3 regions of the Pseudarthrobacter sp. YAF2 genome follow, and region 3 is predicted to be linked to each of the others. Evidence: riboswitches for the same ligand, from Rfam matches in the RefSeq annotation. Region 3 holds a riboswitch; each other region holds the start of a gene.
The links. A riboswitch is a leader RNA that binds a small molecule or an ion and turns the genes downstream of it on or off. The one in region 3 is predicted to bind S-adenosylmethionine.
Positions count from the first base shown of each region.

Region 1: linked by a shared signal. The riboswitch ahead of metX (homoserine O-acetyltransferase MetX) and the one ahead of AB4Y79_RS13675 (DUF1737 domain-containing protein) in region 3 are both predicted to bind S-adenosylmethionine.
Region 2: linked by a shared signal. The riboswitch ahead of AB4Y79_RS16440 (cobalamin-independent methionine synthase II family protein) and the one ahead of AB4Y79_RS13675 (DUF1737 domain-containing protein) in region 3 are both predicted to bind S-adenosylmethionine.

Region 1 is NZ_JBFRDA010000010.1:2,183-9,455, forward strand. Features, by position in the region: gene AB4Y79_RS11735 (bifunctional o-acetylhomoserine/o-acetylserine sulfhydrylase) at 1-1,037, shown strand, start outside; SAM riboswitch class IV at 1,137-1,252, shown strand; gene metX (homoserine O-acetyltransferase MetX) at 1,265-2,380, shown strand; gene AB4Y79_RS11745 (alcohol dehydrogenase catalytic domain-containing protein) at 2,503-3,648, shown strand; gene AB4Y79_RS11750 (hypothetical protein) at 3,669-4,226, opposite strand; gene AB4Y79_RS11755 (SGNH/GDSL hydrolase family protein) at 4,276-5,145, opposite strand; gene AB4Y79_RS11760 (alpha/beta hydrolase) at 5,223-5,873, shown strand; gene AB4Y79_RS11765 (RNA-binding S4 domain-containing protein) at 5,904-6,137, opposite strand; gene AB4Y79_RS11770 (DMT family transporter) at 6,170-7,165, shown strand.
Region 2 is NZ_JBFRDA010000015.1:107,257-114,529, forward strand. Features, by position in the region: gene AB4Y79_RS16410 (alpha/beta hydrolase) at 1-184, shown strand, start outside; gene AB4Y79_RS16415 (HAD-IIA family hydrolase) at 181-1,023, opposite strand; gene AB4Y79_RS16420 (TrmH family RNA methyltransferase) at 1,064-1,738, shown strand; gene fbaA (class II fructose-bisphosphate aldolase) at 1,861-2,880, shown strand; gene AB4Y79_RS16430 (DUF3151 domain-containing protein) at 2,881-3,303, shown strand; gene AB4Y79_RS16435 (uracil-DNA glycosylase) at 3,391-4,023, opposite strand; gene AB4Y79_RS16440 (cobalamin-independent methionine synthase II family protein) at 4,235-5,443, opposite strand; SAM riboswitch class I at 5,457-5,561, opposite strand; gene AB4Y79_RS16445 (adenylosuccinate synthase) at 5,832-7,121, shown strand.
Region 3 is NZ_JBFRDA010000012.1:99,598-106,870, forward strand. Features, by position in the region: gene AB4Y79_RS13650 (energy-coupling factor transporter transmembrane component T family protein) at 1-560, shown strand, start outside; gene AB4Y79_RS13655 (UDP-N-acetylglucosamine 1-carboxyvinyltransferase) at 667-2,190, shown strand; gene AB4Y79_RS13660 (glutamate--cysteine ligase 2) at 2,258-3,484, shown strand; gene AB4Y79_RS13665 (O-succinylhomoserine sulfhydrylase) at 3,612-4,820, opposite strand; gene AB4Y79_RS13670 (rhodanese-like domain-containing protein) at 4,821-5,231, opposite strand; gene AB4Y79_RS13675 (DUF1737 domain-containing protein) at 5,228-5,491, opposite strand; SAM riboswitch class IV at 5,505-5,619, opposite strand; gene opgC (OpgC domain-containing protein) at 5,797-7,273, shown strand, end outside.

The DNA.
Region 1 (7,273 bases), on a different contig from region 3:
TCGCAGAGGCCGGGGACCACATCGTGGCCAGCCCCAGCCTGTACGGCGGCACGTACAACCTGTTCGCCCACACCCTGAAGAAGTTCGGCATTTCGGTCACCTTCGTGGACGATCCGGACAACCTGGACCAGTGGCGCGGGGCTGTGCAGCCCAACACCAAGCTGTTCTTTGGCGAGGTGGTTTCCAACCCGCGCCAGGACGTCCTGGATATCGAAGGCATTTCCGAGGTGGCACACCAGGCAGGCGTTCCCCTGATCGTGGACAACACCCTTTCCACTCCCTACCTGATCCGGCCGCTGGAATGGGGTGCGGACATCGTGATCCACTCCGCCACCAAGTACCTGGGCGGCCACGGCTCAGCCATCGCCGGCGTCATTGTCGACTCCGGCAAGTTCGACTTCGGCAAAGAGCCCGAGCGGTTCCCCGGCTTCAATACCCCGGACCCCACCTACAACGGCCTGGTCTACGCCCGCGACCTCGGCGCCAATGGTGCACTGGGTGCCAACCTTTCCTACATCCTCAAAGCCCGTGTCCAGCTGCTGCGCGACCTCGGCTCGGCGGTCTCCCCGTTCAACGCCTTCCTGATTTCGCAAGGCCTGGAAACGTTGAGCCTGCGGGTGGAACGGCATGTTTCCAACGCCACGGAAGTGGCGCGTTGGCTGGAGGCAAGGGACGACGTCGAATCGGTCGCCTACGCGGGGCTTCCGTCCAGCCCCTGGTATGAGCGTGGCCGCACGTACGGCCCCAAGGGGACCGGCGCCGTCGTCGCCTTCAACCTGGCCGGTGGCGCGGAGGCGGGCAAGCGCTTCGTCGACGCCCTTGAACTGCACTCCCACGTGGCCAACATCGGTGACGTGCGCTCCCTTGTCATCCACCCGGCGTCGACCACCCACAGCCAGCTCTCGCCCGAGCAGCAGGTGGTGGCCGGGGTCAATCCCGGGCTGGTCAGGTTGTCGGTCGGCCTGGAGCACATCGACGACATCCTGGCTGACCTTGAAGCCGGTTTCCGCGCGGCCAAGGGCGCCGCTGACGCCTGATTGGCAGCACGCGGCGGCACGGGCGGCCGGCAACGCCGGGAAGTCACAACCAGTCACACTCTTGGCCTGGGGTGGGGGGTGTTTCGTACACTCGAACCAGGTCATGAGTGCCAGTGACAGCCCCGGCTTGCTGGCCGGCAACCCTCCTTCCGCGGTGGGGTGCCCCGGGTGAAGACCTGGCCTGCCGGTCAAATGACGGCAGGCAAGCGCGTAGAAGAGGTCTTGCCATGACGGTTACCGTCGCCCGAACCACCATTCCCGAACACGGAGTTGTCCGCTACGCCTCCATTGGAGGACTCGAGCTGGAGGGCGGCGGCTACCTGCCGGATGTCACCTTGGCTTACGAAACCTGGGGCACGCTGAATGCGGACGGCAGCAACGCCATCCTGATCGAGCATGCCCTGACCGGCAGCACCCACGTGACTCGCGGCGACACGGACGAAGAGGGCTGGTGGGAACAGTTGGCCGGTCCCGGCGCTCCCGTGGATACCGACCGTTTCTTCGTGGTGTCCATCAACATCGTGGGCGGTTGCTACGGATCCACGGGCCCGTCCTCGCCAGCCCCGGACGGAGCGCCGTGGGGGTCGCGGTTCCCGCTGGTCACGCTGCGGGACAGCACTGTTGCGGAGGCCCGGCTGGCGGATCAGCTGGGCATCGGGAGCTGGTACGCCGTCCTTGGCGGTTCCATGGGCGGCGCCCGCGCCCTTGAGTGGGCCGTGACCTACCCCGACCGCGTGCAGCGCTGCGCCGTCATCTCCGTCGGGGCTGCCAGCACGGCCGAACAGATCGCTTTCGCCCAGGCCCAGACCCTGGCCATCCGCCAGGACCCGAATTTCAACGGCGGCGACTACTACGGCGGCCCGTGCCCGGAAGACGGACTGGCCCTGGCCCGGCGCATCGCCCACATCACATACCGGTCCGCCGCGGAACTGGAAGGGCGGTTCGGCCGGGAACCCCAGGCGCCGGAGTCGCCCCTGCGCGGCGGATTACTGGCAAACCGCGGCCGCTACCAGGTGGAAAGCTACCTGGATCACCAAGGCAGCAAGCTCGTCCGACGCTTCGACGCAAACAGCTACATCGCCCTCACCGAGGCGCTGATGAGCCACGACATCTGCCGGGGACGGGGGCCACTGGCCGAAACGCTGGCATCCTCCACCGCCCGGTTCTTCGTCGCCGCCGTGGACTCCGACAGGCTCTATTTCCCGTCCCAGTCCCGCGAATTGGCGCAGGCGCTGCCCGGCGAGGTCGACGTACATATGATCCAGGCACCAATAGGCCACGATGGCTTCCTGACCGAGATCGGGCAGCTGGGACACCAGCTCCGGACCGCGTTCCTGGTCTAGCAGCGCTCGCCGCATCCCGGCTGCGGGCGGCGGCGCCACCATTCGGTACCCACCACGGGGCTGCCGACGCGGCGGTGCCGCAGTGCAGGCGCCCCGGACGCGAAGTACGGCATGATCGTGCCATGAAAGCCGCCGTCCTTTACTCCACCGTTCCCGCTGTTCCCGCCCCCGGAAGTGCACCGGGGAAGCGCCGCTACGCCGACGCCAAGCCCCTGGTGGTGCAGGAACTGGACCAGCCGCAGCCGCGCGCCGGGGAGCTTGGGGTTGCCATCACGTACTCCAGCCTGTGCCATTCGGACCTGTCCGTGGTGGACGGCTCCCGGGTCCGGCCGCTTCCGATGGCCCTGGGCCACGAGGCCGTGGGGCGGGTGGTATCCGTGGGCGGCGGCGTGGCGGACGTGTCTGTCGGAGACCACGTTGTGCTGGTCTTCGTGCCCAGCTGCGGCCACTGCCGGGCCTGTCGGTCCGAAAGGCCCGCGCTCTGCCACCGCGCAGCGGAGACCAACAGTTCCGGTGACCTGCTGCACGGGCCGGCCCTGCTGCGCACGCCCGCGGGGGAGCGCATCAACCATCACCTGGGCGTCTCGGCCTTTGCCGATTATGCGGTGGTTGCGCGGGAATCGGTGGTGGTAATTGACGACGACGTCCCGGACACAGTTGCGGCGATGTTTGGTTGCGCCGTGCTCACCGGAATGGGGGCTGTGCTTAATACCGCGGGCGTCAATCCCGGACAGTCCGTGGCAGTCTTCGGCCTCGGAGCAGTGGGCTTGTCCGCAGTCATGGCGGGCCGGCTCGCCGGGGCAGCCGGCGTGATCGCCATCGATCCGAATCCGGGCAAGCACCAGTTGGCCCTGGATGCCGGCGCCACAGCGGTGGGAACACCCGCGGACGCGGCCCGGCTGGTTGAAGAGGCCGCCGGGGACGGTGTGGACGTTGCCGTTGAGGCGGTCGGCTCGACCGGCGTGATCGCCACGTGCCTGGAACTGGTGACGCGGGGCGGTGCGGTTGTCTCGGTGGGCCTGCCGCATCCGTCCGCCGAACTGACGGTTCCCGCGCTGCAGTTCGCAGGGGCGGGCAAGCGACTCCTGGGCTCCTACATGGGTGACGCAGTGCCCGGCCGCGACATCCCGAAATACCTTGGCTACTGGCGCGAAGGCAGGCTTCCGGTCGGACTGCTGCATACCGACACCCGGCCGCTGACCGAAATCAACGAGGGACTGGATGCGCTGGCATCCGGGCAGGTGGTCAGGCGGCTCTTCCGTGCCTGAGGCTGGGCGGAGCCCGGCTCTCAGCCGTTCATGATCTCGCCGCGGCGCTTCATGTAGTCCTCCATGGACAGTTCGCCGTTGCTGTACTGCTGGTCCAGTTCTGCGAGCTTCCGGGCACGGAATCCCTGGGGCGCTCCCGGCGGGGGAGTGGCCGGACCCGACGGCGGGCCGGCCGGCGGCTGGCCGGGACCCTGCGGCTGGCCAAAGCCTTGCTGCTGGCCGGGGAACTGCTGGAAGGGCGGTTCCTGCGGAGCGCCGTACCGGGGGTCCGGCATGGGCGGCTGCCCATACTGGTAGGGCAGTGGCTGGGAATCATCGGCAGGCCGGGGCTGGCGGAAACCGCCGGACAAGTAGTCCTGCTGGGTATAGCCGTCGCGGGGCTGGTTGCTCTGCGGCCCTGCGGACCCGGGAAACTGGCCCGGGTACTGCCCGGGCCCCGGGAAGCCGCCGGGCCCGTACTGCCCGGGCCCCGGCAAGCCTTGGTCCCGGTCCCGCCGCGCCATGGATCGCCGGTACATCCGCATGGCCATGGGGACAACGAAGGACAGGATGATGATCCACAAAAACAAGCTGCTCACGGTGCCGCGCCTCTCGAAGGTTGTCCTTCCAGCCTAACCCCGGGCGGTGCTACCGGCGGCTGGGCTCCGAGGTTCCCAGCGGACCTTCACCGGATCCCAACGGAACGCCCGGGCCGAAGGCGGGACCCGGCGTCGGCCGTTTTGCCGTGATGCCGTCACCGGAGGACTGGTGCCGCAGCCGGCGCAGTACCCAGGGCACGAAATATTCGCGCGCCCACACCAGGTCCCCGGTCCTTGCCTCGCGCCAGGTCCGCGGCGGCAGCGCCTTGGGCTGGAGCGGTTCCAGCGAGTGCTCCACGTTCAGCGAGTCCAGCACCATGGCCGCGATGGTGTGGTGGCCCAGGGGTGAGAAATGCAGCCTGTCCTGGTCCCACATTTGTGGATCGCTCAGCTGCCGGAGGGACCACATGTCAGCAATGACGGCGTCGTGCCGGGCCGCGACGGTCCGCAGGTTCTCGTTGTAGATGGCCACCTTGCTCCGGATCCTGCCCAGGACCGAGGAACCGGTGTCCGGCCCGTTGAACAGGACCACGGTGGCGCCGCCCATGGACAGGATCTGGACCACGGAATCGAGTTTCTCGGCCAGTGCGTCGGGGTCCCCGCCCGGACGGATCAGGTCGTTGCCGCCGGCGGACAGGGTGACCAGGTCCGGCTTCAGCGCCAGGGCCGGAGCCAGTTGCTGGTCCACGATCTGCTGCAGGAGCCGGCCGCGGACGGCCAGGTTGGCGTAGGCGAAGTCCGGCTTGGTGCGGCCCAGTTCTTCGGCCACCCTGTCGGCCCAGCCGCGGTGGCCGCCGGGGCTTGCGGGCTCGGGGTCGCCGATGCCCTCGGTAAAGGAATCGCCCATCGCCACGTACCGGTTCCAGGGGTGGGAACCGGGGTGCGCGGACGGGGTCTGGATGGCACTTGCGTCAGTCACTGTCCTATCCTGCCTTCCGCTTCACTGGCTACGCCAACGTAGGTTGTTACTTTCCGGTAACTGTAAGAATGGAAACCATGACTGACGCCGAAGTATTTCCCGCTCCCGTTGTCCTGTGGTCCCATCCCGAAGACCAGCGTGCCGGCAAGCCGCTGCTGGTGCTGCTGCACGGCTACGGTGCGAACGAGCAGGACCTGTTCAGCCTGGCCGATATGCTTCCCGGGGACTTCGCGGTGGCATCCGTCCGGGCGCCGATCGCCATGGGACCCGGCTTCACCTGGTTCCCCCTCACGGCCTCCATCGACTACTCCCTGGACCGGGTCAAGGCGGCTTCGGCGTACGTCCTGGAATGGATCGACACCATCAGGGAAGGCCACCCCTCCGTCTCACTGCTGGGCTTCTCCATGGGCATGGCCATGGCCACCACCCTCCTGCGCCAGCGCCCCACGGACTTCGCAGCCGTCGTCGGACTCTCAGGCTTCGTGGTGGACGCCGCCGGCGACCCCGCCTTCAGGGACGCCGAACTGGACGGAAACGTCCCCATGTTCTGGGGCCGGGACCAGCAGGACCCGGTGATCACCGAGGACAAGATCGAGTTCACCATGGGCTGGGTGCGCAAGCACGTCAAGCTCACCAAGGTGCTCTACACCGGCATGTGGCACGGCATCAACCAGCAGGAGATCGGGCACGTGGGGGAGTTCCTCACCCATGAGGTGCTGAACAAGTAGAAGTACGACGGCGGGCGGCCGGCTGCGTGGCTAGTCCGCCTTTGGCGCCACCACTCGGACGGTCTGGCCGTTGACGGTGACGGTGTCGCCATTGTGCAGCTGGCGTCCGCGGCGGTCGTCGATTTCGCCGTTGACCTTGACCAGCCCGTTCTTGATGAGCTCCGTTGCCTCCACACCGTCCTCCACCAGGTTGGCAAGCTTCAACAGCTGGCCCAGCCGGATCATGCTGTCGCGGATGGGGACGTCGTCAATGGGGTTGCTCATACAGCAATAATGCCTGAACTAAGGTGGATTCAATGACCTCCCGTCCCCGCCTGCCGGTGCTCGCAGGCCTGCCGCTGGCCGTAGGTTCCGGCCTTGCCATCCCCGTCCAGGGGCGCATCAACGGGGCCCTCGGCGCCCGCCTCAACGACGGAATCGCCGCAGCCGTGGTGAGTTTCAGCACAGGCCTGCTGCTGATGATCCTGATCTCGCTGGTCCTGCCGCGCGGCCGTGCCGGTCTGGCCAGCATCCTCCCGGCCGTCCGTACCCGCGCTTTTCCGCGCATCTATGTGCTGGCCGGAGCCATCGGCGCGCTGTTCGTCTTCGCCCAGTCCTTCACCGTCGGCCTCCTCGGGGTGGCCCTCTTTACCGTCGCCACCGTCACGGGGCAGACCGTGAGCGGGCTGCTTGTGGACCGGTTGGGGATCGGCCCGGCCGGGAAGAAATCCGTCACGGGAATCCGCATCATCGGTTGCGTCCTGACCATCGCCGCCGTCGCCTGGGCAGTGTCGCCACGGTTCAGCGGAGCAGGGGCCGGCGGCGATGCCGGGCCGGGCGCGTTGCTCGTTCCGCTGCTGCTGCCGGTGGCGGCAGGGTTCCTCATGAGCTTCCAGCAGGCCATGAACGGCACCGCCACGGTCCACTACGGCACCCCCATCGCGGCAACGCTGGTCAACTTCGTGGCCGGCACAATCGTGCTGTGGGCAGCGTTCGCCGTGAAGCTCGCGGTGGCCGGCCCGGGCAATCCGTTGCCCGCCGACTGGTGGTATTACCTGGGCGGTCCCATGGGCTGCGTGTTTATCGGCCTGGGCGCCCTGCTGGTCCGCAGCCTCGGCGTGCTGGTCACCGGGCTTGGCATGATCGCGGGCCAACTCCTGGGATCCCTGGCACTGGACCTGGTGCTGCCCGCCCCGGGCTCCATCGTGGCCCCGGCCACCGTCTTGGGGACCCTGCTCACGCTCGGTGCCATCATCCTCGCCACGTTGCCCTGGCCGCGGGGCGCGCTCCGGGGGCGCCGGCCGGTAGGCTAGTACACGCAGCTTTCGACGCATCTTCCCCCATCCGCCCACCCGGTGCCGGCGTGCTCTGCATGCGGCAGCCGGGGTTTTAAAAACCGCGGACCGCACCCAGCGGCCCTG
Region 2 (7,273 bases), on a different contig from region 3:
TTCGGAGACGTGGGCGGTGGCCTTCAAGGACAACATGGTCTCCAGCGGCCTGCAGACCACAGGAGCCGCGCCGGCCCACGCCAGCCCCGGCTGGAATCCGCAGATCTACCGGCCGCTGGTGACGGAGCTGCTGGAGGAGTACTTCCCGTTGCCCCGGGGCGGCTCCCGGGTGAGTATCTTCTAGATCTGGTTCTTCAGGTCCGCCACCGAGTTCAGCACCTGGTTGGGCCGGAACGGGTAGGCGGCAATATCGTCCTTGTGCGTGATGCCGCTGAGCACCAGGACGGTGTGCAGGCCCGCCTCCATGCCGGCGATGATGTCCGTGTCCATCCGGTCACCGATCATCGCGGTGGTCTCGGAGTGGGCGTCGATCTGGTTCATGGCGGAACGGAACATCATGGGGTTCGGCTTGCCCACAATGTAGGGCTCGCGGCCGGTGGCCTTGGTGATCAGGGCGGCAATAGCGCCGGTAGCCGGCATCGGGCCGTCCTTGGACGGGCCGGTGGCATCCGGGTTGGTGGCGATGAACCGGGCCCCGGCCAGGATCAGGCGGATGGCGGTGGTAATCGCCTCGAAACTGTAGGTGCGCGTCTCGCCAAGCACCACGAAGTCCGGATTCTGGTCGGTGAGGATGAAGCCGGCCTCGTGCAGCGCCGTCGTCAGTCCTGCCTCACCGATGGTGTAGGCGCGGTTGCCGGTTTCTGAGCCACCCACCTGGTCCTTCAGGAACTGGGCGGTTGCCAGCGCCGAGGTCCAGATGTTCTCCTCCGGGATCTCCAGGCCGGAGGAGCGCAGGCGGGCGGCGAGGTCGCGCGGTGTGAAGATCGAATTGTTGGTGAGCACCAGGAAGCGCCTGGACGTATCCACCCAGCGCTGGATCAGCTCCGCAGCACCCGGGATCGGCTGGTTCTCGTGGACCAGGACGCCGTCCATGTCCGTCAGCCAGCATTCAATCTCCTGGCCGTTGCGGTAAACCGCGGGGTTTCCTGCTACCTGGTCTTCTTCTGCCACGTCTACCTCCACCGGTGATGAATGCTCCAGTGGTCCAGTCTAGTGTTGAAGGGTGAACCAGACGCCGGGCCTGCCAGACCAACCCAACCACCACCCCGGAGAGGCTGAACCCGCCAAGGCGGAGGTCGGCGTCGGGCCCTGGGAGGGGGAACTGCCCGAAGGCGACCACTGGGACCCCGACCTCCTGGCGGACGGCGACCGCCGCAACGTGCTGGACAAGTACCGCTACTGGAAGCACGAGGCGATCGTGGCGGAGCTGGACTCCCGGCGGCACAACTTCCATGTGGCCATCGAAAACTGGCAGCATGACCTCAACATCGGCACGGTGGTGCGCACCGCCAATGCTTTTCTCGCCAAAGAAGTCCACATCATCGGCCGCCGACGGTGGAACCGGCGCGGTGCCATGGTCACCGACCGCTACCAGCATGTCCGCCACCACCCCACCGTGGAGGATTTCGTCCAGTGGGCGCAGGGGGAGGGCTTGGCGATCATCGGGATCGACATCTTCCCGGACTCCGTCCCCCTGGAAACCTACGAACTGCCCAAGGACTGCGTGCTGGTCTTCGGCCAGGAAGGGCCGGGCCTCACTCCGGAAGTCCACCAGGCCGCCGTCGCCACCCTGTCCATCGAGCAGTTTGGTTCCACAAGGTCCATCAATGCCGCCTCCGCCGCCGCCATTGCCATGCACGCCTGGGTCCGCCGGCACGTCTTCGGCCAGCACGTCTGAGTATTACCGACCCGTGACCCGAAACACCCGGCCAGCCCGGGAATGGCTAGGATGGTGCCTAGCCGTAAGCGGTCTACTTGAGGGTCATCGACCCACAGACGAAACTCAGCAGAGGAGCCAGCATGCCCATTGCAACCCCAGAGATCTACTCAGAGATGATCGACCGCGCAAAGGCGGGCGGATTCGCTTTCCCCGCCGTGAACGTCACGTCCTCGCAGACGCTCAACGCGGCGCTCCGCGGCTTCGCCGAGGCCGAATCGGACGGCATTGTGCAGGTTTCCACCGGCGGCGCAGCCTACTGGTCGGGTGCTTCCACCAAGGATATGGTTGCCGGCTCGCTGGGTTTCGCAGCCTTCGCCCGCGAAGTTGCCAAGAACTACAACGTCAACATCGCCCTGCACACGGACCACTGCCCCAAGGACAAGCTGGACGGCTTCGTCCTGCCGCTGCTCGAGGCTTCCGAAGCTGAGGTCAAGGCCGGCCGCAACCCGCTGTTCAACTCCCACATGTGGGACGGCTCCGCCGAAACCCTGCAGGAGAACCTGCGCATCGCCCGCGACCTGCTCCAGCGCACAGCTGCCGCCAAGATGATCCTCGAGGTGGAGATCGGCACCGTCGGCGGCGAGGAAGACGGCGTCGAAAACGCCATCAATGACAAGCTCTACACCACGGTCGAGGACGCCCTGGCCACCATCGACGCTTTGGGCGCCGGCGAAAACGGCCGCTACATCACTGCCCTGACCTTCGGCAACGTCCACGGCGTGTACAAGCCCGGCGGCGTCAAGCTGCGCCCGGAGATCCTCAAGGACATCCAGGCCCAGGTGGGCGCAAAGATCGGCAAGGACAACCCGTTCGACCTCGTCTTCCACGGCGGCTCCGGATCCTCGGACCAGGAAATCGCCGACGCCGTCTCCTACGGCGTGATCAAGATGAACATCGACACCGACACCCAGTACGCCTACACGCGTCCGGTGGTGGACCACATGTTCAAGAACTACGACGGCGTCCTGAAGGTCGACGGCGAAGTCGGCAACAAGAAGACTTACGACCCCCGCGTCTGGGGCGCCTCCGCCGAGGCCGGCCTGGCGGCCCGCGTGGTGGAAGCCACCAAGCAGCTCGGTTCGGCCGGAAAGACGTTCTAAATGTCGGATGAGTTCCGCAGGAACCTGATGGGGCCGGAGCCCACACTCCTGCCTGCCGAAACCGAGGTGAACGGGCAGCTGGAGAACGGCCAAGAGGCCCTGGACCTGGTGGAAAAGCACCCCACGTCTTCGCTGCTGTGGGCGATCCTTGCTGAGGAGGCGTGGACAGAGGGCCGCATCATCGACTCCTACGCCTACGCCCGGGTGGGCTATCACCGGGGGCTGGACGCGCTGCGCCGCAACGGCTGGCGCGGCGTCGGTCCCATCCCGTGGGAGCACGAGCCAAACCGCGGGTTCCTGCGGGCGCTCTACTCCCTCGGCAGGGCCTCATCCGCTATCGGGGAAGCTGACGAGCCGGAACGGATCGAAAAGTTCCTGAACGACTCCGATCCCGCAGCCAGAGCGGCCATCGAGGGCTCCTAAAGATCCCAGGCTTTAAACGCCCGACGGCGGGTGGTCACCTTTCTGTGGAAAGGTGACCACCCGCCGTCGTCTGTTTGAAGCTGTTGGCTATGCCACGTTCGCGATGCCCGTGCGTGCCATGGCGTCCGCGTAGGCCGTCCGCATATCCTCCAGGAACTCCTCCTGGCGCACCGGGGAACCGGCGAAGGCGCGTCCGCTCAGGGAACGGACCTTGTAGGTCTTCAGGCCGCGGCGCCACAGCAGCGGGACTTCGGTCTTCAGCAGCAGGTTTGCCAGGCGGTTGGCCTCGGTGCCGTGTGCCACGATCACCGAGGCGCGCGGGACGAGGGCCAGGAACTTCAGCAGCGGCTTCAAACCTGCCTGCACCTGGTCCGGGGTGAATTTGCCGTTGGCAACGCCTGGGACGTGCCACGGGTGCACGTTCCAGGGCATCACGAATTCCGGGCGCAGGCCCAGTTTCCACTGGATGCCAAGCATGCGGGTAGCGGCGTCCTGGTCACCGGCCGTGATGAAGCCGGACGGGTCCATCTCGCCAATGTTGGAGTACAGGCTGATGATGCGGCATTCCTCAACATCGTGCATCGGGTCCACGTAGGGCACCACGGTTCCGGGCTTTACTTCCTGCAGGGAATCACACAGCTCGTTGACAGCGGCAACGCTGTCTTCGTAGCGGCGGCTCATGAGCTGTTCGTGGAATGTTTCGGGGGCCAGTGCGGTCATGAAGGGCTGGTTCTCCTGCGGGGATTGATGTTGCGTCCACCGGTGAAAATGGGCGCACGCCGGCGCGGCTCATCAACGGTGGTTAGTTGGGGTGGGCCGATTCCGGGTCGGCCTCTGTAAGTTTACCAAGCCCGGGGAAACGAAACGCCGGTCCAGCGCACCTCATTCGTGGCGCATTGGACCGGCGGTCGTGTCCGGAACGGGAGGAAAACTACCAGAGTCGCTTCGTGGCGCGGCGGGCACCCTCGCCAAGCGCCTCCAGTTTGGCGTACGCGATCTGCGGGTGCACCCGGCCGCCGAGGCCGCAGTCGGTCGATGCGTTGACGTTTTCCCGGCCCACCAGCGCGGCAAAACGGACAATGCGGTCCGCCACCAGGTCCGGGTGCTCCACCACATTGGTGGCGTGCGAGACGACGCCGGGGATGATCACTTTGCCCTCAGGGAGCTTGGTGTCCTCCCATACCCGCCATTCGTGTTCGTGCCGGACATTGGCGGCCTCGAAGGAGTATGCGCCGGCATTGACCTGAAGTACGGAGCCGACGATGTCAGCGAACGGGATGTCCGTGGTGTGTGGGCCGTGCCAGGAGCCCCAGCAAACGTGGAGCCGGATCTGTTCCTGCGGGAGGTCCCGCAACGCCCAGTTGGTGGCCTCCACGCGCAGCTGGATGAACTTCAGGTAGTCCTCCAGGGACGGCTCCGGGTTGATCTGGTCCCAGCTTTCGGCCAGGGACGGATCATCGAGCTGGACCGTCAGGCCGGCGTCGATGATGGCCTTGTATTCCTCGCGCATGGCATCGGCGCAGGCGTAGACAAGTTCCTCATCGCTCTTGTAGTACTCGTTGGCTACGCGGGCGCAGGAACCGGGGGAGAGTGAGGCCACGAATCCCTCAGTGAGACCGGCCGCGGCGAGCCCGGTCTTCAGGTTCTTGATGTCCGAGGCCACCAGGTCATGGCCGGTGTAGGTCAGGGGCCCGGCGATCTTGGGCTGGGACACGCTCTTTCGGTGCGCCAGGATCCCTGAGGAAGGGTCGTTGTACGCCTCGTTGAACGCCTGCCGGTCCCGCCGGTCGGGGAATGACGTCAGGACAACGTTCCCGGGGGAGGAACGCCGGACTTCGGCTTCTGCCCAGCGGTCCACGTTGGTCGGCTCCAAGCCGCCGAGCCGGGCAAAGGAGTAGTTCCACCAGGCCCCGTAATCAACGGAGTTGGACATCGTGTGCCCGTACTCGCCGTCGTTGGGGATGTCGATTCCCAGGTCCTTCTGGCGCTGGACCACGTCCACAACGGAGTTTTCCAGGAGCTCCAGGAACGCTGGAGTGATGCCGTCGGATTCTTTGGCGGTGTTGGCCGCGATAAGTTCAGGCGTGCGGGGCAAGGACCCGGCGTGGGTGGCGCGAATGTGGTCGGTGTTCAGGGGCATGCTGGAATCTTCCTTTCCATCGGTCCTGGCAGTAGCACCTTCGGCCGGCAGCTTTCCTGCCGGACCGTGGTTGCTGCGGCGTCATTGAGCCAGGTCTCTCAGCCGCTCCGGATGGTCCACTCCCACTTAAATCCAGGAGCGTGGTCAGGGGCAAATGCGGTTCAGAATGTGGCGGACCGCCATTGCGAGGCCGCGGCGGGCCCATCGAGTGGACAAAGTGCCTGATCCGCTAAACTTGGGTGGTAAGAGCCCCGGAACTCTTGCGTCGCTGCGCCGCCTTGCGGTCTGGCGAAGGCCGGTCTGTTCGGGGCATTCTCATGAACGGCGCTGCGCAGGTCCGCTCCCCGCGGCCGGACCCGGGCAGCCCGAACGAATGGGGGAGGATCCCATGCCAGCAATTGTGATCGTAGGAGCCCAGTGGGGCGACGAAGGAAAAGGCAAGGCCACCGACCTTCTGGGCGGCCGTGTTGATTACGTCGTCAAGCCCAACGGCGGCAACAACGCCGGGCACACCGTCGTCGTAGGCGGTGAAAAGTACGAACTCAAACTGCTGCCGGCAGGCATTCTCAGCCCCAACGCGGTTCCCATCATCGGCAATGGCTGCGTGGTGAACCTCGAAGCCCTTTTCCAGGAGATCGACGGACTCCAGGCCCGCGGCGCCGATACCTCGCGGCTGCGCGTATCCGCCAACGCCCACCTGGTGGCCCCGTACCACCAGGTGCTGGACAAAGTGACCGAACGCTTCCTCGGCAGCCGCGCCATCGGAACCACCGGCCGCGGCATTGGCCCCGCCTACATGGACAAGGTGGCCCGGCTGGGCATCCGTGTCCAGGACGTCTTCGACGAGTCCATCCTTCGCCAGAAAGTGGAAGGCTCGCTCCGCCAGAAGAACGAACTCCTGGTTAAGGTCTACAACCGCCGCGGTGTTGTGGTGGACGAGGTCGTTGAGTACTTCCTGTCCTTTGCCGACCGCCTCCGCCCGCTGGTCATCGACAGCACGCTGGTCCTGAACACCGCCCTGGATGAGGGCAAGGTCGTCCTGATGGAAGGCGGCCAGGCCACGTTCCTGGACGTCGACCACGGAACCTACCCGTTCGTGACCTCCTCAAACCCGACCGCGGGCGGCGCATCAGTGGGCTCCGGCATCGGTCCCACCCGAATCTCCCGCTCCATCGGCATCATCAAGGCCTACACCACCCGCGTGGGTGCGGGCCCGTTCCCCACCGAACTCTTCGACGAGATGGGCATGTACCTGCAGAAAACCGGCGGTGAGTTCGGCGTCAACACCGGGCGCCCGCGCCGCTGCGGCTGGTACGACGCCGTCCTGGCCCGCCACGCGTCCCGCGTGAACGGCTTCACGGACTACTTCGTGACCAAGCTGGACGTGCTCACCGGCATCGAACAGATCCCTGTGTGCGTGGCCTATGACGTTGACGGCGTCCGCCACGACGAGATGCCCATGACGCAGACCGAATTCCACCACGCCAAGCCCATCTTCGAGTACTTCGACGGCTGGACCGAGGACATCACCGCTGCCCGCACCCTCGCGGACCTCCCGGAAAACGCCCGGAACTACGTGCTGGCGCTGGAGAAGCTGTCCGGAACCCGGTTCTCCGCTATTGGCGTTGGCCCGGACCGCGACCAGACCATCGTGGTGAACGACCTCATCAACGACTGACACGTTCGTCCGGAACACGGCAGACGACGGCGGCGGCCCACCTTTTGCAGGTGGGCCGCCGTTGGCGTTTGCCGGGGTGGGCTGTAATTTACACAGGCTTAACGCGGCGGGGCTTGTACGCCTGCAGGCGCCGCAACCAGACTCGTTAACAC
Region 3 (7,273 bases):
CCATCCTGGCGCCGGACAGCGGAAGGATCCTGCTCGACGCCGGCATCTGGACCATGAGCGAAGGGTCCCTCCAGCTGGGCATCGGCTTCCTGCTGCGCGGCTTCGCGATCGCCCTTCCAGCGGTGCTCCTGATGAGCTGCACCGATCCGACCGACCTCGCGGATGCACTGGCGCAGAAGGCGCGCCTGCCGCACCGGTTTGTTTTGGGAACCCTGGCGGCGATGCGCCTGGTGGGGCTTATGGCCGAGGAATGGCAGACGATCGGCATGGCCCGGCGCGCCCGCGGTGTGGGTTCGCGAGGGAACGTGGTCCGGCGGGTGAAGGCCACCCTGGGGCAGAGTTTTGGACTGTTGGTGCAGGCGATCCGCCGAGCATCGAGGCTTGCCGTCACCATGGAAGCGCGGGGCTTCGGCGGCGGGGACCGGACCTGGGCCCGCGAATCCACGTTCAGTGTGCTGGACCTGTGGGTGGTGGGCGGCGGCGTCCTGGTGGCCGGGCTTGCCCTGGGCGCGGCACTTGCCGCGGGCAGTTGGAATATGGTGTGGCTGGGCAGCAGCTAGGCCGTTACCGGCGGGTACTATCGCATGTAGCGGGTAGGTTGTCCCCGATTGGCTGCCTCGCAGGGCGATCCGCAGCCACCTAGCTCATTCATGATATATTTTCGGCATGACTCAGGAGACCGCCGGCCACGTGGCCGCCATGTTGAGGGACGCCCGGAGCGAGAAGGGCTGGACGCAGGGCCAGCTGGCTTCCGAACTCGGTACCAGCCAGAGCGCCGTCGCCCGGATGGAGCAGGGCAAGCAGAACCTCAGCCTCAAAATGATCCAACGGCTGGAGAACATCTTCGACCGGAGCATCGTCAACGTGGGCAAGCCCAGGATGACGCACCTGCGGGTGGAGGGCGGACGCACCCTGTCCGGCGCCGTGGACGTGAACAGCAGCAAGAACGCTGGTGTGGCGTTGCTGTGCGCCAGCCTGATCAACCGGGGCACCACCGTGCTCCGCCGCCTGGCCCGGATCGAGGAAGTCAACCGCATCGTTGAAGTGCTGACCAGCATCGGCGTGGAATGCACCTGGCTTAACGACACCGATCTCCGCCTGCGCCGCCCCGCCGTCCTCGACCTTGAAGCGATGGACGTGGACGCGGCACGGCGCACCCGCAGCGTCATCATGCTGCTGGGCCCGCTGCTGGATGAGTCACGGGAATACCGGCTGCCCTACGCCGGCGGCTGCGACCTGGGGACCCGCACCGTGGAACCCCACATGCAGGCACTGCGCGAGTTCGGCCTCTCGGTGGAGGCCACCGCCGGTTTCTACACTGTCCAGGCGCCCCCTGCGGACAACCAGGACCGCTCCTTCGTCCTCACCGAACGGGGCGATACCGTCACCGAGAATGCGATCATGGCGGCCGCGCACCGGCCGGGAACAACCGTGATCCGCAATGCCAGCCCCAACTACATGGTGCAGGATCTCTGCTTCTACCTGCAGATGCTCGGCGTCACCATCGAGGGCGTGGGAACCACCACGCTTCGAATCACCGGCCGGGCCGCGATCGACGCCGAGATTGAGTATTTCCCGTCCGAGGACCCCATCGAGGCGATGAGCCTGATCACGGCCGGCATCGTCACCAACTCCGAGGTCACGGTCCGTCGGGTACCCATCGAGTTCATGGAAATCGAGCTGGCCACCCTGGGCCAAATGGGACAGAAGCTCGAAGTCTCCGGTGAGTACATGGCCCGGAACGGCCGCACGCGGCTGGTGGACGTGACCACCAAGCCCTCGGAGTTGCGCGCCCCCGAGGACAAGATCCACCCGATGCCGTTCCCCGGGCTGAACATCGACAACCTGCCGTTCTTCGCCGTCATCGCCGCGAACGCGCACGGGCAAACCATGATCCACGACTGGGTGTACGAGAACCGGGCGATCTACCTGACAGAGCTCAACCGGCTCGGCGCGCAGGTGCAGTTGTTGGACCCGCACCGGATCTACGTCAATGGACCCACCAAGTGGCGTGCTGCAGAGGTGGGCTGCCCGCCGGCGCTCCGGCCCGCTGCCTGCCTGCTGCTGGCCATGCTCGCCGCGCGGGGCGTCTCCGAGCTGCGCAACATCTACGTGATTGAGCGTGGCTATGAGGACCTGGCGGAGCGCCTGAACACCATCGGCGCCAAAGTGGAGTACTTCCAGGACTAGGCGTTCACGGTTCGTCATGATCAGTGGCGGCTCCCGGAATTTCCGGCCCCTGACGCAGAATGTTCGTATGCGTACTTTCGGCGTGGAGGAAGAACTCCTGATTGTGGATCCGGAGTCCGGAGAGCCGCTTGCCCTGGCTGACGCCCTGCTCGCCGGACACCGTGTCGCGGCGGACGATCGTCCCGTGGAACCGGACGTCCGCCATTCCGGGAAGCAGGGGGACCACGACGACGAGATGGGCTTGAGTGCCGAGCTGAAGCTTGAGCAAATCGAGACGCAGACCCGGCCCTGCCTGGAATCCGCGGGCCTGCTCGAACAGATCCGGGCCGGCCGGGCAATGGCCAACCACGCGGCCGCCAAACATGGTGCCAGGGTCGCTGCCCTTGCCACCTCACCCCTGGCATCCACCAGCCATACGACGCCGGACCCGCGCTATGCCAGGATGCTGGAACGCTTTGGCCTTACGGCGCAGGAGCAGCTGACCTGCGGTTTCCACGTCCACACCTATATCGAATCACCGGAAGAAGGCGTCGCGGTCCTGGACCGGATCCGCGACAAGCTGGCCGTGCTGACGGCGTTGAGCGCCAATTCGCCGTTCTGGAACGGCGTTCCCACCGGATTCGAAAGCTACCGCACCCAAGCATGGAACCGGTGGCCGACCGCCGGCCCGGCCGCCATCTACGGAACATACCCCGCGTACCGGAGGGTGGTCACCCGGCTGCTGGAAACCGGCGTCATGCTCGACGAGGGGATGCTGTACTTCGACGCGCGGCTTTCCCGCAACCACCCGACCGTGGAGGTGCGCGTGGCCGACGTCTGCCTCCGGGCCGAGGACGCAGCCCTGATCGCCGTGCTGGTCCGTGCGCTGGTGGAATCAGCCAGCAGGGAATGGTCCGAGGGCGTGGATCCGGCCCCCGTGCCCACTGTCCTGTTGCGGATGGCGTCGTGGCAGGCCAGCAGCTCAGGACTTAGCGGGGAACTCCTGGACTTTGGGAATTTCCGCCCGGCCCCGGCCGCCGACGTCGCCCGTTCCCTGGTGGACTACCTGGCGCCCGTCCTGCACGAACAGGGCGAACTGGCCTTGGCCCGGCAGGGCGTGGAGCACATCATCGCCCGCGGCACCGGGGCCGCCGAGCAGCGCCGGGCCCGCGACCGGGCGCTGGCCGGACCACCTCCCGAGGACATGGGGTTCGGCGCCGTGGTCCGGCACGCCGTGGACGTCACCATGCGCGGCGCGCTGGATCTTTCAGACGTGGAGGACACCCCGGAACTCCTGCGGGTCCGCCAGGCCTGACAGTCTTCGACACCCACATTCGCCCTCGACCCGCAGGGTCATTCCCGCACCGGAAATATGGTGCGCGCGAGGGAACATGCGCAGCGCAAACGCGCAGGTGTGTCGCAGCTGAGAACCTGCGTCGCGGCTAGATCTGCTTGAGCGCCTGTTCCAGGTCGCGAATGAGGTCATCCGCGTCCTCGAGCCCCACCGACAGCCGGACCACGCCATCGCTGAGGCCAATGGCGGCCCGCCCCTCCGGCCCCATGGCGCGGTGCGTGGTGGTGGCGGGGTGGGTGATCAGGGACTTGGAATCGCCGAGGTTGTTGGAGATGTCGATGATCCGCAGGCCGTCCAGCAGCGCGAAGGCGGCCTCCTTGCCGGAGCGCGCGCCGGAAGAAGCCAGCTCAAGGGTGAGGACGGTGCCGCCGGCACTCATCTGCTTCGCCGCCAGCTCATACTGCGGGTGCGACTTCAGCAGCGGGTACTTCACCCAACTCACGGCAGGCTGCTCTTCGAGCCATTCGGCGAGCCGCAGCGCGGTGGCCGAGGAGTGCCGGACGCGCAGGCTCATGGTTTCCAGGCCCTTGGTCAGGACCCAGGCGTTGAACGCCGAAAGCGCCGGACCGGTGTGGCGCATCAGCTGCTTCACCGGGCCGTCGATGAATTCCTTGGTGCCCAGGATGGCACCGCCCAGGACCCGGCCCTGCCCGTCGATGTGCTTGGTGCCGGAGTACACGATCACGTCAGCGCCGAGGTCCCCGCAGCGCTGCAGCAGGGGAGTGGCGAAGACGTTGTCCGCAACCACCTTGGCGCCGGCGGCATGGGCGAGTTCACTCACCGCGGCGATGTCCACGATTTCCTGCATCGGGTTGGACGGGGATTCAAAGAAGACGGCGGTGGTGGGCTTGGACAGGGCCTCGCGCCACTGGTCCAGGTCCGGGCCGTCGACGAAGACCGTTTCCACGCCCCACCGGGGAAGGATCTCGTTCAGGATCACAAAGCACGAACCGAACAGCGAGCGGGCGGCCACCACGCGGTCGCCGGCGGCGAGCAACGCGCCCAGGGCGGTGAACACCGCGGACATGCCCGACGCCGTCGCGAAGCACGCCTCGGTGCCTTCCAGCAGCCGGAGCCGTTCCTGGAACGTGGCCACGGACGGGTTGCCGTACCGCGAGTACACAAAGCGTTCGTCCTCGCCGGTGAAGGCGCGTTCGGCCGCCGCTGCGGATTCGTACACGAACCCTGAGTTCAGGAAAATGGCCTCGGAGGTTTCCTGGAAGTTGGTGCGGTCCAGCCCGCCGCGGACCGCCTGGGTATCGGGGTTCCAGCCGGGGGCATCTTGATTGAAAGTCACTTAGTTCTTTCCGAGGTTGGTGGGCAGGCCGCGGTTCTTCCAGCCGTTGACGGTCCGTTCGCCGTAGCGGTCAGGCTCGCCTTCGAAGCCTTCCAGGACGTTGTAGGAGGTGAAGCCGGCCTGGGTGGCGGCGATGGCTGCGGCGATGGAGCGCTGTCCTGAGCGGCAGAGGAACACCAGTTCCGCGCCGGGGTCTTCGGGCGCCTGCTCCGTCAGATCCTTCACGAAATCCGGGTTGGGGATGCCGCCGGGGAAGGTCCACTGGATGAACAGGGGATCGTTGTCCGTTGCCTTGGTGTCCGGAATGCCGATGTGGGCCCATTCGCCCTCGGTGCGGACATCCACCAGGATGGCGCCCTGCTCCAGCTTGGCCCATGCTTCCTGCGGCGTCAGGTCTCCTGCGTAGCTCATGCGTGGCCCTCGCCGTCGAACTCGCCTTCCAGGTCATCAACCGCCGTGGCCACTGCGGCGTCTGCCGACGCGATCGCGGCCGGGAGGACAACTGCCTGGGCCACGATGACGCTGCTGCCGTTGAAGGTGGCCGCCGGGCTGCCGTGCAGGACGTAGCCGTCCGCGAGTGCAGCCGAGATCCGCTCACAGAAGGAGCGGTCGTCCGGGCCCGTAATCAGGCGGTAGGACAATTTTTCGTCAGGGGCGGGTGCGTCAGACACGACGGATCTCCTTCTTTCACGCTTGCAGCTCGAATCGGTCGATATGCCGAGTATTCACCTGAGGCACCCCGCCGCGAGAGGAGGGTTGCCGACCGGCCAGTCAGGGCTTAACACCGGTACTCATTACTCCCCAAAAACGTAACACCTGCCGCGCCAAGCCGCACGGCCGTCGTCGTCATGTTCCGTAATTGAGAGCTTGCAGCCGCTGCGCGTCATGGGAACACGGCAACCCCGCCGGACCGATAAGGTTTCTACCGGGGCGCCGCCCTGCCGTCACAGTGGGAGTACCGGGGGGTCTTGCCAGCATGCGAGCAGCAACATCGCACCACCGGGCCGGCCGTCGTGCCCGTCAGCGTTCCGTCGGAGCCTTCCTGGCCGCCGTCTTCGCGCTCCTGGCCCTCGTGGGAGCTGCAGGTGCGGCGCATGCGGCCGCCGCGACACCGGACCAGGGCAAGCCCTGGCTGGGTGCCGTCCTTGAGTGGGGCGAGGATACTGCCGCGGGATTCTCAGGCCGGCTGGGGGCGAGCCCGGCCGTCTTCGGCCACGACATCGCCTTTCCGTTCCGCGACTCGGACCGGAACAACATAGAGGGTTTCCTCCAGCAGGCCGGTGCCAAGGGCGCCCACGCCATGCTCACCGTGAAGCCGTCGGTGGCGCTGGACCAGATCGGCGCCACCGAAGCAGAAGCCTTTGCCGGAAAGGTTCGCGACCTGGCCTCCGGGTTCAAAGGCCAGCTGTTGATCCGGTTCGCCCCGGACATGAACTCGAGCTGGGTGGCCTGGGGCCAGCAGCCGGCCGCCTACCGGGAGGCCTTCAAGGCCGTCGCGGCTGCCATCAGGAAGGACGACGGCGGCCGGGCCGCCATGGTCTGGGCGCCGTACCTGGGCAAGGACTACCCCTTTGACCAGAGCCGGAACGCGCCGCAGCCGGGAAGTGACGGCTTCGCACTCCTGGACACCAACGGCGACGGCGCCTGGAACGGCTCCGATGCGGCCTACGCTCCGTACTATCCGGGCGACGACGCCGTGGACTGGGTGGGCCTGACTGCCTACCATGACGACACCGCCGGCGGGGCTGCCGTCAACACCGTGCCGCGCGCCGGTGAGCTCCAGGACATGCTGACCGGCTCCGGCAGCGCGAACTTCTATGGCACCTACGCGGAAGGGCGCAAGAAGCCGTTCCTGCTCCAGACCGCGGCGTTCTTCGCCCCTGCCGCGGGCGGCGCGCCGGAGGCGGACATCAAGCTGGGTTGGTGGGACCAGGTGGTGGGTACTGCCACCTCGCCCGCGTTCGCCAGGACGGCCGCGGTGGTGTGGGACGAGCGCACCAGCACCAGGGATACCGGCGTGGCAAGCATCGACTGGCTGCTGACTGGGAACCCCTCCATCGCCAAAGCTGCGCTGGACAGGCTTAAATCCACTCCCGTGGTCACCGGCCCGGTCACCGACGTGGCCGCGGACGGCACGTATGTCCGGGCCAACACCCTCTCCGGGGCGGCCGTCTGGACGGTGGCGCTGGCCATGGTCATCCTCCTGGCGGCGCTGTGGCAGGTTCCCCGCCGTGTCAACGCCGCCACCGGGTGGAGCTACCAAGACCCGGGAAACAGGGACTCGCGCGTCGATTTGCTGCGCGGGATGGCCATTGTCTTCGTGGTGGTCAACCACCTGGGCCTGGCATCACTGTTCCAGCTGCTCACCCAGGAAGCCGTGGGCTTTGTATCGGGCGCCGAACTGTTCGTGCTGTTCTCCGGCCTGGTGGTGGGCATGGTCTACGGGCCAAAGG